3 regions of the Clostridioides sp. GD02367 genome follow, and region 1 is predicted to be linked to each of the others. Evidence: riboswitches for the same ligand, from Rfam matches in the RefSeq annotation. Region 1 holds a riboswitch; each other region holds the start of a gene.
What was found. Region 1 has a riboswitch for cobalamin ahead of Q3223_RS01260 (ABC transporter substrate-binding protein). Riboswitches for the same ligand answer to the same signal wherever they lie in the genome.
Positions count from the first base shown of each region.

Region 2: it holds a riboswitch for cobalamin, as region 1 does, so the genes downstream of both, Q3223_RS15185 (cobyric acid synthase) here and Q3223_RS01260 (ABC transporter substrate-binding protein) in region 1, are expected to answer to the same signal.
Region 3: it holds a riboswitch for cobalamin, as region 1 does, so the genes downstream of both, Q3223_RS11940 (energy-coupling factor ABC transporter permease) here and Q3223_RS01260 (ABC transporter substrate-binding protein) in region 1, are expected to answer to the same signal.

Region 1 covers NZ_JBJODK010000001.1:308,554-312,852, reverse strand. Annotated here, with positions in the region: gene Q3223_RS01270 (fumarylacetoacetate hydrolase family protein) at 1-426, shown strand, start outside; gene Q3223_RS01265 (dihydrodipicolinate synthase family protein) at 508-1,401, shown strand; cobalamin riboswitch at 1,541-1,726, shown strand; gene Q3223_RS01260 (ABC transporter substrate-binding protein) at 1,953-3,083, shown strand; gene Q3223_RS01255 (iron ABC transporter permease) at 3,156-4,181, shown strand; gene Q3223_RS01250 (ABC transporter ATP-binding protein) at 4,184-4,299, shown strand, end outside.
Region 2 covers NZ_JBJODK010000012.1:112,054-116,352, reverse strand. Annotated here, with positions in the region: gene Q3223_RS15190 (cobyrinate a,c-diamide synthase) at 1-961, opposite strand, end outside; gene Q3223_RS15185 (cobyric acid synthase) at 1,001-2,515, opposite strand; cobalamin riboswitch at 2,630-2,809, opposite strand; gene Q3223_RS15180 (histidine phosphatase family protein) at 2,865-3,479, opposite strand; gene cobS (adenosylcobinamide-GDP ribazoletransferase) at 3,500-4,273, opposite strand; gene cobU (bifunctional adenosylcobinamide kinase/adenosylcobinamide-phosphate guanylyltransferase) at 4,283-4,299, opposite strand, start outside.
Region 3 covers NZ_JBJODK010000008.1:4,084-8,382, reverse strand. Annotated here, with positions in the region: gene Q3223_RS11955 (energy-coupling factor ABC transporter ATP-binding protein) at 1-381, opposite strand, end outside; gene cbiQ (cobalt ECF transporter T component CbiQ) at 374-1,072, opposite strand; gene Q3223_RS11945 (energy-coupling factor ABC transporter substrate-binding protein) at 1,075-1,359, opposite strand; gene Q3223_RS11940 (energy-coupling factor ABC transporter permease) at 1,349-2,101, opposite strand; cobalamin riboswitch at 2,290-2,483, opposite strand; gene Q3223_RS11935 (nitric oxide reductase activation-like protein) at 2,616-4,299, opposite strand, start outside.

The DNA.
Region 1 (4,299 bases):
AATATTAAAAAAGAAGAGGTCGAAGATTATATCTTTGGGTACACTGTTATAAATGATATTTCTGCTAGAACGTTACAAAAAGAGCATGTTCAGTGGTTTAGAGGAAAGGGATTAGATACATTTACATCTTTAGGCCCATGTATCTTACATAAAAGTGAAATTTCTTTTCCTGTAAAACTTAAGGTATGTAGTAGAGTAAATGGTGAAGAAAGACAAAATTCTAATACAAGATTATTCATATCAGACATTTCAGACATAGTTTCAGAACTTTCAAAGGGGATGACTTTAGAGGCTGGAGATATTATAGCTACAGGTACACCTTCTGGAGTTGGTATGGGTTTTTCGCCCCCTAGATATATGAGTAGTGGAGATGTAATTGAATGTGAGGTTGAAAGTATTGGAATTTTAAGAAATTACATTAAATAAATGTTTTAATATAGGTAATGTTAAGGCAAAACCTGAATGTATTAAATGAACATATTAAAATAAATTTTAGGAGTTTAAATTATGAAAGCAGAATTTTTGACACCAGTGGTTACAATATTTGATGAAGAAGGAAATTTAGATAAAGAAGGAAATAAGAAAGTCTATGACCATCTTATAGATGGAGGTGTAGATGGTCTAGTTATAATGGGAAGTACTGGAGAGTTCTTTAATATGTCTATGGATATGCAAAAAGAACTTATAGATTTAGTAATTAGTTATGTTAATAAGAGAGTAAAAGTGTTTATAGGTACAAGTCGTATGAGTATAAAAGAGTCTATAGAGCTTTCAAATTATGCACATAATAGTGGAGCTGATGGAGTTATGATAATAAGCCCTTATTATTTCTCTCTTGATGATGACAGTATTGAGTTGTTTTATAGTGAAATAGCTAAAAATACAGAAGCTGAAATATATCTATATAATTATCCAGATAGAACTGGTTATGATTTGAGTCCAGAACTTACATTAAGACTTGTAAGAAAACATAAAAATATAGTTGGTTATAAGGATACAGTAACTTTAATGGGGCATACTAGAGATTTAATAAATACTATGAAAGCAGAGTTCCCAAATTTTAAGATATATAGTGGTTATGACGAAAACTTTATACATAATCTAATGTCTGGGGGAGCAGGTTGTATAGGAGGTTTATCAAATTTAATTCCAGAAGTTTGTTCAAAATGGGCAGAAGCTTATAATAATAGAGATATGGATAAGGTTATAGAAATTCAAAAATATATCAACAAAGCAATGGATTTTTATTTAATAACAAACCCATTTATACCAGCAATGAAAAAAGCTCTGAATATAAGGGGATTACAAGTAAGTGATTATATGACTGCTCCTTTTACAAAACCAAATGAAAATCAAGTATGTGAGATTAAAAAATTAATGAATGAATTAAATATATGTTAACTGCTTAATTAGATATATAGTAAAAAACAAAGAGTGTTTTAAAATGATTTTTATAGTCATTTTAGGCACTCTTTATTTTATATGTTAAATCAACCTTGCAAAGTTGCCAACAATAAACTACAATTATCTTAATAAAAATTAAATTAAATAATACTAGGGTACTAGATTAGTTTAATAGGGAAAGTGATGCAAGTTCACTACAGCCCCCGCTACTGTATACGGATACGAAATCAAAATCCACTGAGATTTTATATGAAAAATTTTGGGAAGGGTGATAGAGGAAAAGCCGTGAGTCAGGAGACCTGCCCAGTATTACATAGGTTCAATTTAGGGTGGAAATTGTAATTTATAATAAAATGAAATATCAATTCATTTTTTGTAAAATTGATATATAAACTTCTCCTTTCTAAATTAGGAGAAGTTTTTTATTTTATTAAAAGGTTATAATTATTAAAGATGACTTTAATATAATTCTAATGAGATATATTTTAGAAATATATGTTATTAAAATTTTTAACCACTTATAAAAATAAAATATTGGAGTGAAAGAGATGAAATTTAAAGTAAATGTTTTAAAGCAATTTTTTCTAAGTATTATGATAGTTCTTTTAGTAGTAGGTCTTATAGGATGTAGTAAAAATGATAAAGAGAATGCACAAGTTAGTAGTGGTAAGAAGTTAGAATTAAAATATGCAAGTGGATTTAGTGTTGAAGACTTAGAGGATGGAATTAAAAAAGTAACTGATGGAGATAAAAGAGAACTAATTTTAATCCCTAAAAAAATTGAAGTTCCTGAAAAGTATAAAAATGCTAATATAGTTAGAACACCTGTAGATAATGTATTAATAGCATCTACAACACAAGCCTGTTCTCTAAGAACAATAGGTGAGCTAGATAGCATAAAAGCAGTAACAACAGAGGAACAGTATTGGACTATCAAAGAAATTAAAGATTTGATGAAGGACGGAAAGATACATTATGTTGGTTCAAACTTAGCACCAGATTATGAAAAAATAGTAGACTTAAATCCTGATTTAACTATAGTTAGTAGTGGTCTATCAGAAGCTGATACAAAATTTATTGATAAACTAAAAGAATTAGGACTTAACTATGTTGTAGATAATGAATACAAAGAGCAAAACCCATTTGGAAGAATGGAATGGACAAGTTTAATAGCTGCGTTTTATGATAAAGAAGATATAGCCACTAGTGAATTGAATAAAACAGTACAAAAGATAGAAGAAGTAAGTAAAAAGATAAAAAACAAGAACAAGCCTAAGGTAGTATGGGCATCTGTATATGAAGGAAATGCTTATGTAGCACCTAAAGATTCATATGTAGATAATATGATAAGAATGGCAGGTGGAATAAATGCATGTGCTTCAATGGATTCAAATGAAGGAAGAGTGAGTATTGAACAACTACATGAAGTTGCAAAAGATGCAGATATATTTGTATACTCATCAAGCTCAGATTATGCACCAAACTTAGAGTCTATAAAATCTAGTGCACCTGTATTGGCTGATTTGGATGTTGTAAAAAATGGTAACTTGTGGGTATTTGCTCCAGATTATTATCAATCAGTAGATAAGACTGATGAATTAATAGTAGATTTAGTTGAGATGTTTCATCCAGGTACTACAGGTGAAAAAATTAAACATTATATAAATTATGATAAATAATATATAATACGACACTAAAAGATGAGTTTTATGGATTTTAGTTAATATAGATTTGTTAAGAGGGGTATATAAATGGATTTTATCAATAAAATGAGAATAAAGAATACTACAATATTTATAGGACTAATTATAGGCATGATACTTACTTTTTTAGTGTGTGTAGCATTTGGCTCTGTAAAAATTGAGTTTAAAGAAATAATAGATGTTGTATTAAGAGGTATGGATAATACAGAACATTATAAAATAATATACAACATAAGGATTCCAAGAGTACTTGCAACTATGGTGGGTGGAGCTTGTTTAGCAGTATCAGGAATTTTACTACAGATATTTTTTAAGAATCCAATAGTTGAACCATATATATTAGGTGTATCTTCAGGCTCTACTTTATCAGTAGCGCTTATGATTTTAGGTGGATATACATTAGGATTTGAAAATATAACTTCAATGAGTATATTTGTAGCAGCATTTATAGGAGCTTTGATTGTAATGTCTGTAGTCATTTTATTTGCAAGTAAGGTAAAGAATATAACAACTCTTTTAATAATAGGAATTATGACTGGATATGTATGTAGTGGTATAACTAATGTACTACAATCATTTGCAAATAGTGAAAAATTAAAAGAATTTACTGTTTGGTCGATGGGAAGTTTTTCTGGATTTACTTGGGAAAAAGTAGAGATACTTATACTGATTGGTATGTTAGGTCTTTTAATGAGTATCTTTATAATAAAACCTCTAAATGCTTTTTTATTAGGAGAAGAGTATGCTAAAAGTATTGGTATAAATATAAAATTTTTTAGATTTTTGGTAGTATTTATATCTAGTATACTAGCAGCAATAGTATCAGCATTTGCAGGCCCTATAGGATTTATTGGACTTGCAGTACCACAAATTTCAAAACTGATATTTAAGACATCAGATAATAGAGTGCTAATACCAGTGGTAATCTTTTTAGGAGGTATAGTTACAGCTCTTTGTGATTTGATATCAAGAGTAATTTTGTCACCAGTAGAGTTACCAATAAGTACAATAACATCTTTATTAGGAGCACCAATTGTAGTAATGCTATTGATGAAAAGGAAGGACAGGGCTTAGGTATGTTGAAAACTAATAATTTAAGTGTGGGATATAATAAAAAAGTAGTTGTGAGTGATATAAATGTAGAGGTAAAAAATGGAGAAATATTATGCCTTTTAGGAAGTAATGGTGCTGG
Region 2 (4,299 bases), on a different contig from region 1:
TAGAAGCTCTCATTGACTCATTTGCCTCCAATTCGTTTCCAAATATCTCTGGAAATCCGCCTCCAATATAAATATAATCTGAAGTTGGCACTGATGTATCTTCAAGAGGGCTAAAATAGTTTACCTCTAATCCAAGTTCTTCTAAAAGCTCTATATTCTCTCTATAATAAAAATTAAATGCCTTATCATATGCTATAGCTATTGATTTATTCTTAACATGCTTTTTTATTTCATTATTCTCTATTAAAGCTTGAAAATCAAAATCACTCTCAAACTCATCACTTTCTGAAATTTCTATTATCCTATCAATATCTATATAACTTTCAATTTCATCAGCTAAAGTATAAAATTTTTCTCTTAAAGATTTCATCTCCACACTAGGAACCAATCCTAAATGTCTAGATTCTAAAGAAAACTTATTATTTGGAGGAAAATATCCCAATACTTCAATATTACAATATTTCTCTATAGAACTTTTAATTATTTGATAATGGCTATTGGTCTTAACATTATTTACTATGACACCTTTTATATTTACATCTTTATCTAATTCCTTATATCCAAGTACCATAGCAGCACTAGATGCAGCCATAGATTTTCCATTTATAACTAATATAACAGGTGATTTTAACACCTTTGAAGTATGTGAGCTTGTACAGTTATCTAAATCTATTCCAAAACCATCATATAGCCCCATAACACCTTCTATTACTGAAATATCTGCATCTTTTGATGATTTATTCACTATATACTTTATTTTTTCATCATCTAACATATAAGAATCTAGATTTCTGGAATGTCTTCCAGTTATAAAAGTGTGATATGAAGGGTCTATATAGTCTGGCCCTACTTTATATGGCTGTACTTTCATATTCCTCTTGACTAAGGCTTGCATTATTCCTAATGAAATTGTTGTCTTGCCTACTCCACTACTGGTACCTGCAATTAAGATTTTTTTCATAATACACCTCCTACCTAAATTATAAATACAGAATCATTACTATTTCATAATCTCATATATTTTCTCTATATCTAAATGCTCTCTTAAAAAATCAGCCAATTTATCATATTCTTTATCTTTAAATTCACCAAAAGAATTTACCTTGCTTTCTAATTCTTGTAGACCTTTTTTCTTTCTTATATTATTTAAAATTTTCCTTGTGAAACTTATTTCATCAAAGATTCCATGAATATAAGTTCCAATTACAGTACCATCTTTATTTATGCTTCCTTCAGTATAATTCACTTCTTCATCCAGTTTTTTTGTTATCAAATCTAAGCTTCTTATACCATCACCTCGATTTGTAATACCCATATGGATTTCATAACCTTTTACTTTTATACCTTTAAGGTCATTCATATATTCACCATTACATTCAACAATAGTAGCTTCTACTTGTGTGGTAGTTTTTTCTTTCTCAAATATTGTTTCTGTATCTAAGAGACCTATACCATCAACTTCTTCAATTTCACTTTCAACATGATAAGGGTCTCTTAATTTCTTACCTAGCATTTGATACCCACCACATATACCAAATATCAATTTACCCTGACCATGCAAATTTTTAATTTGTGACTCAAGACCACTTTCTCTTATATACATTAAATCATTTATAGTACTTTTAGTTCCTGGTATTATTACCATATCTGGATTTCCTAAAGATTCTCCAAAATCTACATACCTGATGCTTACATCTTCTTGTGTCTCAAATATATTGAAATCTGTAAAATTTGACATGTGTGGAGTTCTAATTATTTCTATGTGTATATCACCTTTATTCATTTTTTTCTTAAATCTAGTAGTCACACTATCCTCATCTTCTATTTTTATATCTGTATAAGGAACTACTCCTATAACAGGTACTTTTATAATGTCTTCTAGCATCTTTACTCCATCTTGTAAAAGCTCTTTTTTTCCTCTAAATTTATTAATTATTACACCTTTTACTCTTTTTTTCTCATCTTCATTTAATAAAAGCATTGTTCCTACTAATGATGCAAATACTCCTCCTCTATCAATATCTCCAACTATTATTACAGGTGCATCTGCTATTTCTGCCATACCCATATTAGATATATCTCTATCTTTTAAATTTATCTCTGCATTACTACCAGCACCTTCCATAACTACAATATCATAAGTTGAATTCAAGCTATCAAAGGTATCTTTCAATATATCTACCAATTCTAGTTTGTAATCATGATATTGGGAAGAAGGCATTTCCCCTATAACTTTACCTCTTACAATAACTTGACTTTTGTTATTTCCAGAAGGTTTTAATAGAACTGGATTCATATCAGCTATAGGCTCTATTTTTGCTGCTTCAGCTTGAAATACTTGTGCTCTTCCCATTTCTAATCCTTCTTTAGTTATAAAGGAATTTAAAGCCATATTTTGAGACTTAAAAGGAGCAACAGTATAACCATCTTGTTTAAATATTCTACACAAACCTGCTACTAAGATACTTTTACCTACGTTTGATGCTGTTCCTTGTAGCATTATTTTTTTCCCCACTTTCTAACCCCTCCTTGCTAAAATTTACTAAAATGCCAATAAAAAAAGTCCTATTGCTTCTAAAGATAGGACTTTTATACGTATTAATTAAAAATCTTTCACCCCGAAGACCTCTTGTTTTAAATTAAATTAGGCAGGTATCCTGGCTTAACTTCATCCTACTTCTATAACCTTCCCATCAAATTGACAGTGGTATTTATAGTTTCGTTGGTTTCACAGTAGCGGGGGCTGCAAAGGCATCTAACCTTTTTCCCTTTTAACATATAATTAAGAACCTAATTTTAATCTAATATTCTATTTTCATTAATATTTTTACAGACATATATTGTAATACTTAATTTTAATTAAATTATATAAAGTCTGTAAAATTCATTTTATCTACTACAGTAAATCCACTATTAATTTCTAAAACTGTAATAGATGCATTATCAATTTTAAAGTTCCAATGATATTTATAACCACCAGAAATCAAATGTGTTATTATATTTCTTATTGTTCCTGCATGAGAACATATAAGTATTGTTTTTATATCTGAATGACTATCATTTTCTAAAAGTATATTATCAATTTCTTTTGCCACTCTTTTATAAGAGTCTATGAGACTTTCTCCATTTGGATATCTATAGTTGTTACCTTCTTCTATCATCTTTTCGAACTCTTTGGGATATTTGACTTTAATTTCTTCAAAAGTTATTCCTTCAAAGTCTCCAAAACTAATTTCTCTTAAAGCTTCTTTTTCTTCTATTTCTATTAATTTTAACCTTGATATCTTTTCTATTGTATCCTTTGTACGTGAAGATGGTGTCGTGTAAATTCGGTCTATATTTTCATTACTTAGGTATTCAGTAATTTTATTTATTTGAATTTTTCCTTCTTCACTGATACAACTATTTATGTGACCTGATAATCTTCCTTTTTCATTATCATTTGTCAATGCATGTCTTATTAGTATTAATCTTATCACATTATCACCACTTTTTAGTTTTAAAAAAACATAAAAATTAACAAATATATATAAATCAAATATACAAGCTCTGAAAGTTCTATTCCACAACCTAATATATCACCTGTTACTCCATCAATCTTTTTATAAATGTGTTTTTTGAATAATATTATAAATATAAAAATTACTATAGCTGAACCTAATATTTTAATCAACACTATATTAGGTAATAAGAATATAAATTTAGTAATAAGAATAACTATTAATGATGTATATACTATAGCTGTTATTAACATATTTGTAGTCAGTTTACCTATAAATAAATTTCCCATTCCTTTTTCTCTTGGTGTCACAGTTTTATATGTCAATAACATTACTCCTAATCTTGCAATCATTGGCATAAATATTATAACCCATAATGAATTATTACTTATTATATTGTATATGAATCCAACCTTTAATAAAAGCACAAACATAATTGCTAAAAGTGAATTTGTACCTAACCTTGAATCTTTCATTATTTCAAGCATTTTTTCTTTATCTCTATAGCTATATATTGCATCAAATGTATCTCCTAATCCGTCTATATGAAGACCTCCAGTAATTAATACCCCAGCTAGAGTTATTATTATAGAAGCTATAAATGGTTCAAATAAAAGCATAGAAATCCATCCTATTAAATAAGATAATACACCAATAACAAAGCCTACAAGTGGAAAATACACTATTGATTTATAAAATTCATCATCAAATCCTACATTTAATTTTATAGGTATCCTTGTTAAAAACTGTAGTATTAAAATAAATCTTTTCATAGTCACATACTACTCCTTTATTTTCA
Region 3 (4,299 bases), on a different contig from region 1:
TCCATTAACAGCTACTAGAGCTTTATTTATTCTCTCTTTAATTATTTTTTCATCTATACCAATATTTCTCATTGCAAATGCTATATCATCGTATACTTTTGAATAGAAAATTTGTTTTTCTGGGTCTTGAAAGACAATACCCACATTTTTTCTAAGATTATACAAACTTTTCTTATCATATTTTAATTTTTCTTCTTTAAAAAGAATTTCTCCAGATGTAGGTTTTAATATACCCATTAAATTCATAAATAATGTTGATTTTCCTGAACCATTTGAACCTATTATACCTATAACATTTCCCTTTGAGAAATCCATATTAATGTTTAATAATGCATTGGCATTCTTTTCATATTGATAAGTTAAATTATTTATTTTAAACATCATTATCCCCTACTATGTGAAATTTACCATCATACAATTTTATGTCTAATGATATACACATATCATCATACCTTGTCATAAGTCTTTTGTACAGCATACTTCCAAGAATTCCTAAGGATTTATATGAAGTTTTTAAATTTATGTACCCAAATCTTAGTTCTTGTGACTTATATATTTCTGAAAATTCTTCTAAAAATATGAATATAAACCTATATATTAACATTGATAGCTCAACAAAAGTATCAGGTAAATGCATTTTTTTAAAGAAGAATATTAATTGATTAAAAGGTGTTGTAAGTATACAAAAGTATACACAAGTCAAACAAGACATAGCTCTAAATAACACATGAATAGACATGTCAATAGATGCTTTTGATATTCCTACATTGAAACTAAAAATTTCAAAACTATATAATAAGTCTGCCTTATTAAAAGATATATTTACAAGAGTTATTCCTATACTAAGAAATAAAAAGTACATTGGTATTCTGAGTAATTTTAAATAATTCTTTAAATCTATTCCAGCTACACAAACAACTAGAATACTCATTAAAATCATAATTCCACTTAAAACAAATATATTTTTTATTACCATAGAAGCAATCAGAAAGATTACTCCTATGGCTACTTTTTTATTTGGATTTACTTTACTTAATCTATTTGTATATGCATATTTATCAATTATAAGCATAATTAACTTCTCTTTCCTTTTTGAACACCTAATATGTACCCTATTACACCAGCACCTAACGCTGCTTGTGCAGAGAATAATAAACTTTCTATTTCTCCACTTGGTGGCTCATATGGGCTACTAAACCATGGTTCATAATCTGGATTTATCTTAGTAATTTCACTCTCAGCTTGACCATCTGCTCCTCCATATTCAGCTCCCGAATTAACAAGTAATGGGAATATGATAAGAGCTACTACTAATAAAAGTAGTAATATATTAGTTTTCGTCTTTGTTTTAGCACTCATTAGCTTTAACTCCTTTATCATTATTTTCTAGTATGCTTTTTTCTCCATTTTCTGTAATTAAATTATATACAATTACAGTAAGTATACCTTCTGCTATCGCTATTGGTATTTGAGTCATAAAGAAAATTCCTAAAAACTTAATTGCTGAAGCCATCACTCCACCTGATGGGTCTGGGAAAGCCAGTGCTAACTGTATCGAAGTTACTGTATATGTAGCCAAATCTCCTATTGCTGCTGCAAGAAATACTGGCATTGCATTATTTCCGTCTTTTTTCTTTAATGCTTTAAATATTAAGAATGATATAATTGGTCCTATAATAGCCATTGAAAAAGCATTAGCTCCTAAAGTAGTTATTCCTCCATGTGCCAATAGTAATGCTTGGAATATTAGAACTATAGTTCCAAGAACAAACATTACACTTGGTCCAAACATTATTGCTCCAAGACCTACTCCAGTAGGATGTGAACAACTTCCTGTTACTGAAGGTATCTTTAGTGCTGACAATACAAATACAAATGCTCCACACAGCGCTAATAATACTTTCTTTTTAGGGTCTTGCTTTACTATTTTTCCTATTGATTTTAGTCCTACTAAAAAAAATGGTATAAATATAACTCCCCATGCTATAGACCATTTTACTGGTAAGTATCCTTCCATTATGTGCATTGCATTCGATGTAACTGGAGTTAAAATGATTAACATAAGTGCAGCTATAACCCCTAATTTGATATTTTGTTTCATTTTACTATCCCCTCTCTCCCTTTCTAATAATTAAAATATAAATAATATATGTCTGATTTATTTTAAAAATAAAAATAAAAAAGCCTAACTCGATGGCTAGGCTTCTAATTTTCGACAATCCAAATACAAACACATAAAATGAACATATCTGTATAATTATTATAAGAAACTTTCTCCATCCCCGAAGAAATTACTTTAATATTTTAGGCAGGTCTCCTGACTTAGCTTCTTCCTACTCCTCTTCCTTCCCATGAAATATAAAAGTATATCATCATAGTGGCTAACAAAAGTTTCGTCTGCATCACAGTAGCGGGGGCTGTAAAGGAATTTAACCTTTTTCCCTATTAATCTTGCTTGAAGAACCTATAATATTATATATTTAATTTTTAAATTATTCTTAAAACATTTGCTATATAAATCATTGTATACCTTTTCTGTGAAAATTTCTACATTTTTTACAAATTTTATTCATTTTTATATTTTTATGTATATAAATTATTTTTTATAATCTTGATTAATTTCTAATTATCTTCTTTAAATACATCGAAACCACATCAGAAAATCTAGTTATATCTCTTGAATATATAAAATCGTTTCCATATATTAATCTTTCAGCCTCAAGCTCTGATTCTTTCCCTGTGAATACTCCTAATACTAATATATTTTGTTTCCTAGCTTTTCTTACTTCATTAGCTGTATCTCTTAAACCAACTATCCCTCTATAAGCTTTTTCTCCTCTTAAGGTTCTCTCACTATTTTTTCCTATCTTTACATCATTGGGTCTTCCATCACTAAGAACTATCAAAATTTTATTTTCTTCATCTCTATTTATTAGACCACTACATATAGATTTTATAGCTAAACCATCTCTATTATTACCAGCACAAAAGTATTCAAATATATTTTCACTATTTTTTAAACTATCATCATAATCTTTAAATCTTTTTAATATTGTATAATCCAAAAAACTAGAAAATCCCATAACTCTATTTGGTATGCCAACCTCTGTTAAGGCATTTGCAATTATATACGCCTGAATTGCCACATTTCCTTGATTTCTACTTTGAGAACCACTTGCATCTAATAATATATCAATAACATACTTTCCTTTTTCATTTTCTATATCTTTATAAAATATTTTATTATTATTACTTCTACCCACTCTCCAAGCCCTATTTGCTAATATAGTTCCACAATCAGAGTATACTCTTGTTTTAGCATTTTCTTCTATCAAAATTCTAGCTAGACTTTCTTTTAATCTCTTTATCTGCTGTCTATACATTCTAGCATGCTCTCTAAATTTCCCTAAATTATTTTCTTTTTGCCTTGTCACATATTTTAACTGGAATACATTATTACACTCACTTCTAAGAACTCCATCTGTAAAGTGTATTCTACACCCTTCATGAACATTTCTACAATTTTGTGTTTCAATCTTCTTAATTTCACCTTTACTCAAATAAGTTTTCCCATAATAATGTTCTATCTTTGAATATATCTTATTTGCAGTCTCTTCATCAACATATATTACTCTGTCTGCTGAATTGCTAGATTGAGAATCCTCAAAATCTCCTACTCCCTCTATAAGCATAGATGAAGATATAGAGTCTATATCACTTTCAATAATATTTTCTTCTTCATCACTATAAAGTTCTTCATACATAAAATCAGCAAATGTATCAAAATTTACATCAACATCTTTTACATTATTTTCATCATATGTAGAACTACTTTCTTCTCCATTTAACATATATTCAAAATAAGTTAAATATATAACATCTAATGCTTTTAAAATCTCCATAATATCTTGATTTGTATCTATATTCCTTATGTCATTAACTATTCTTCTAGTTAGGCTATCTAATGCTGGATGCTTGTCCATATTATAAAGTACAAAGGCATATTTAATTTTATCCATAATATTGTCATTGTGTATTTTGGTAAAACGTGAAACAATATCTTTATAAGCATTTCTTCTTATATCTTCTATCCCTGGTCTATCTTTAATAGCCTTTTCTTCAACTATTGTATTTAATATGACTTGAATCAGACCCAATATAATATCTTTGTCATATCCTTTTCGTATTCTATTTGTAAGGTATTTTTTTACTATGTCCCAATCTACATACTTTCTTCTAGCACCTGCAATTATTGCAAAATATAAACCTATTTCTTTTGAAGAATAATCCTTTTCTGAT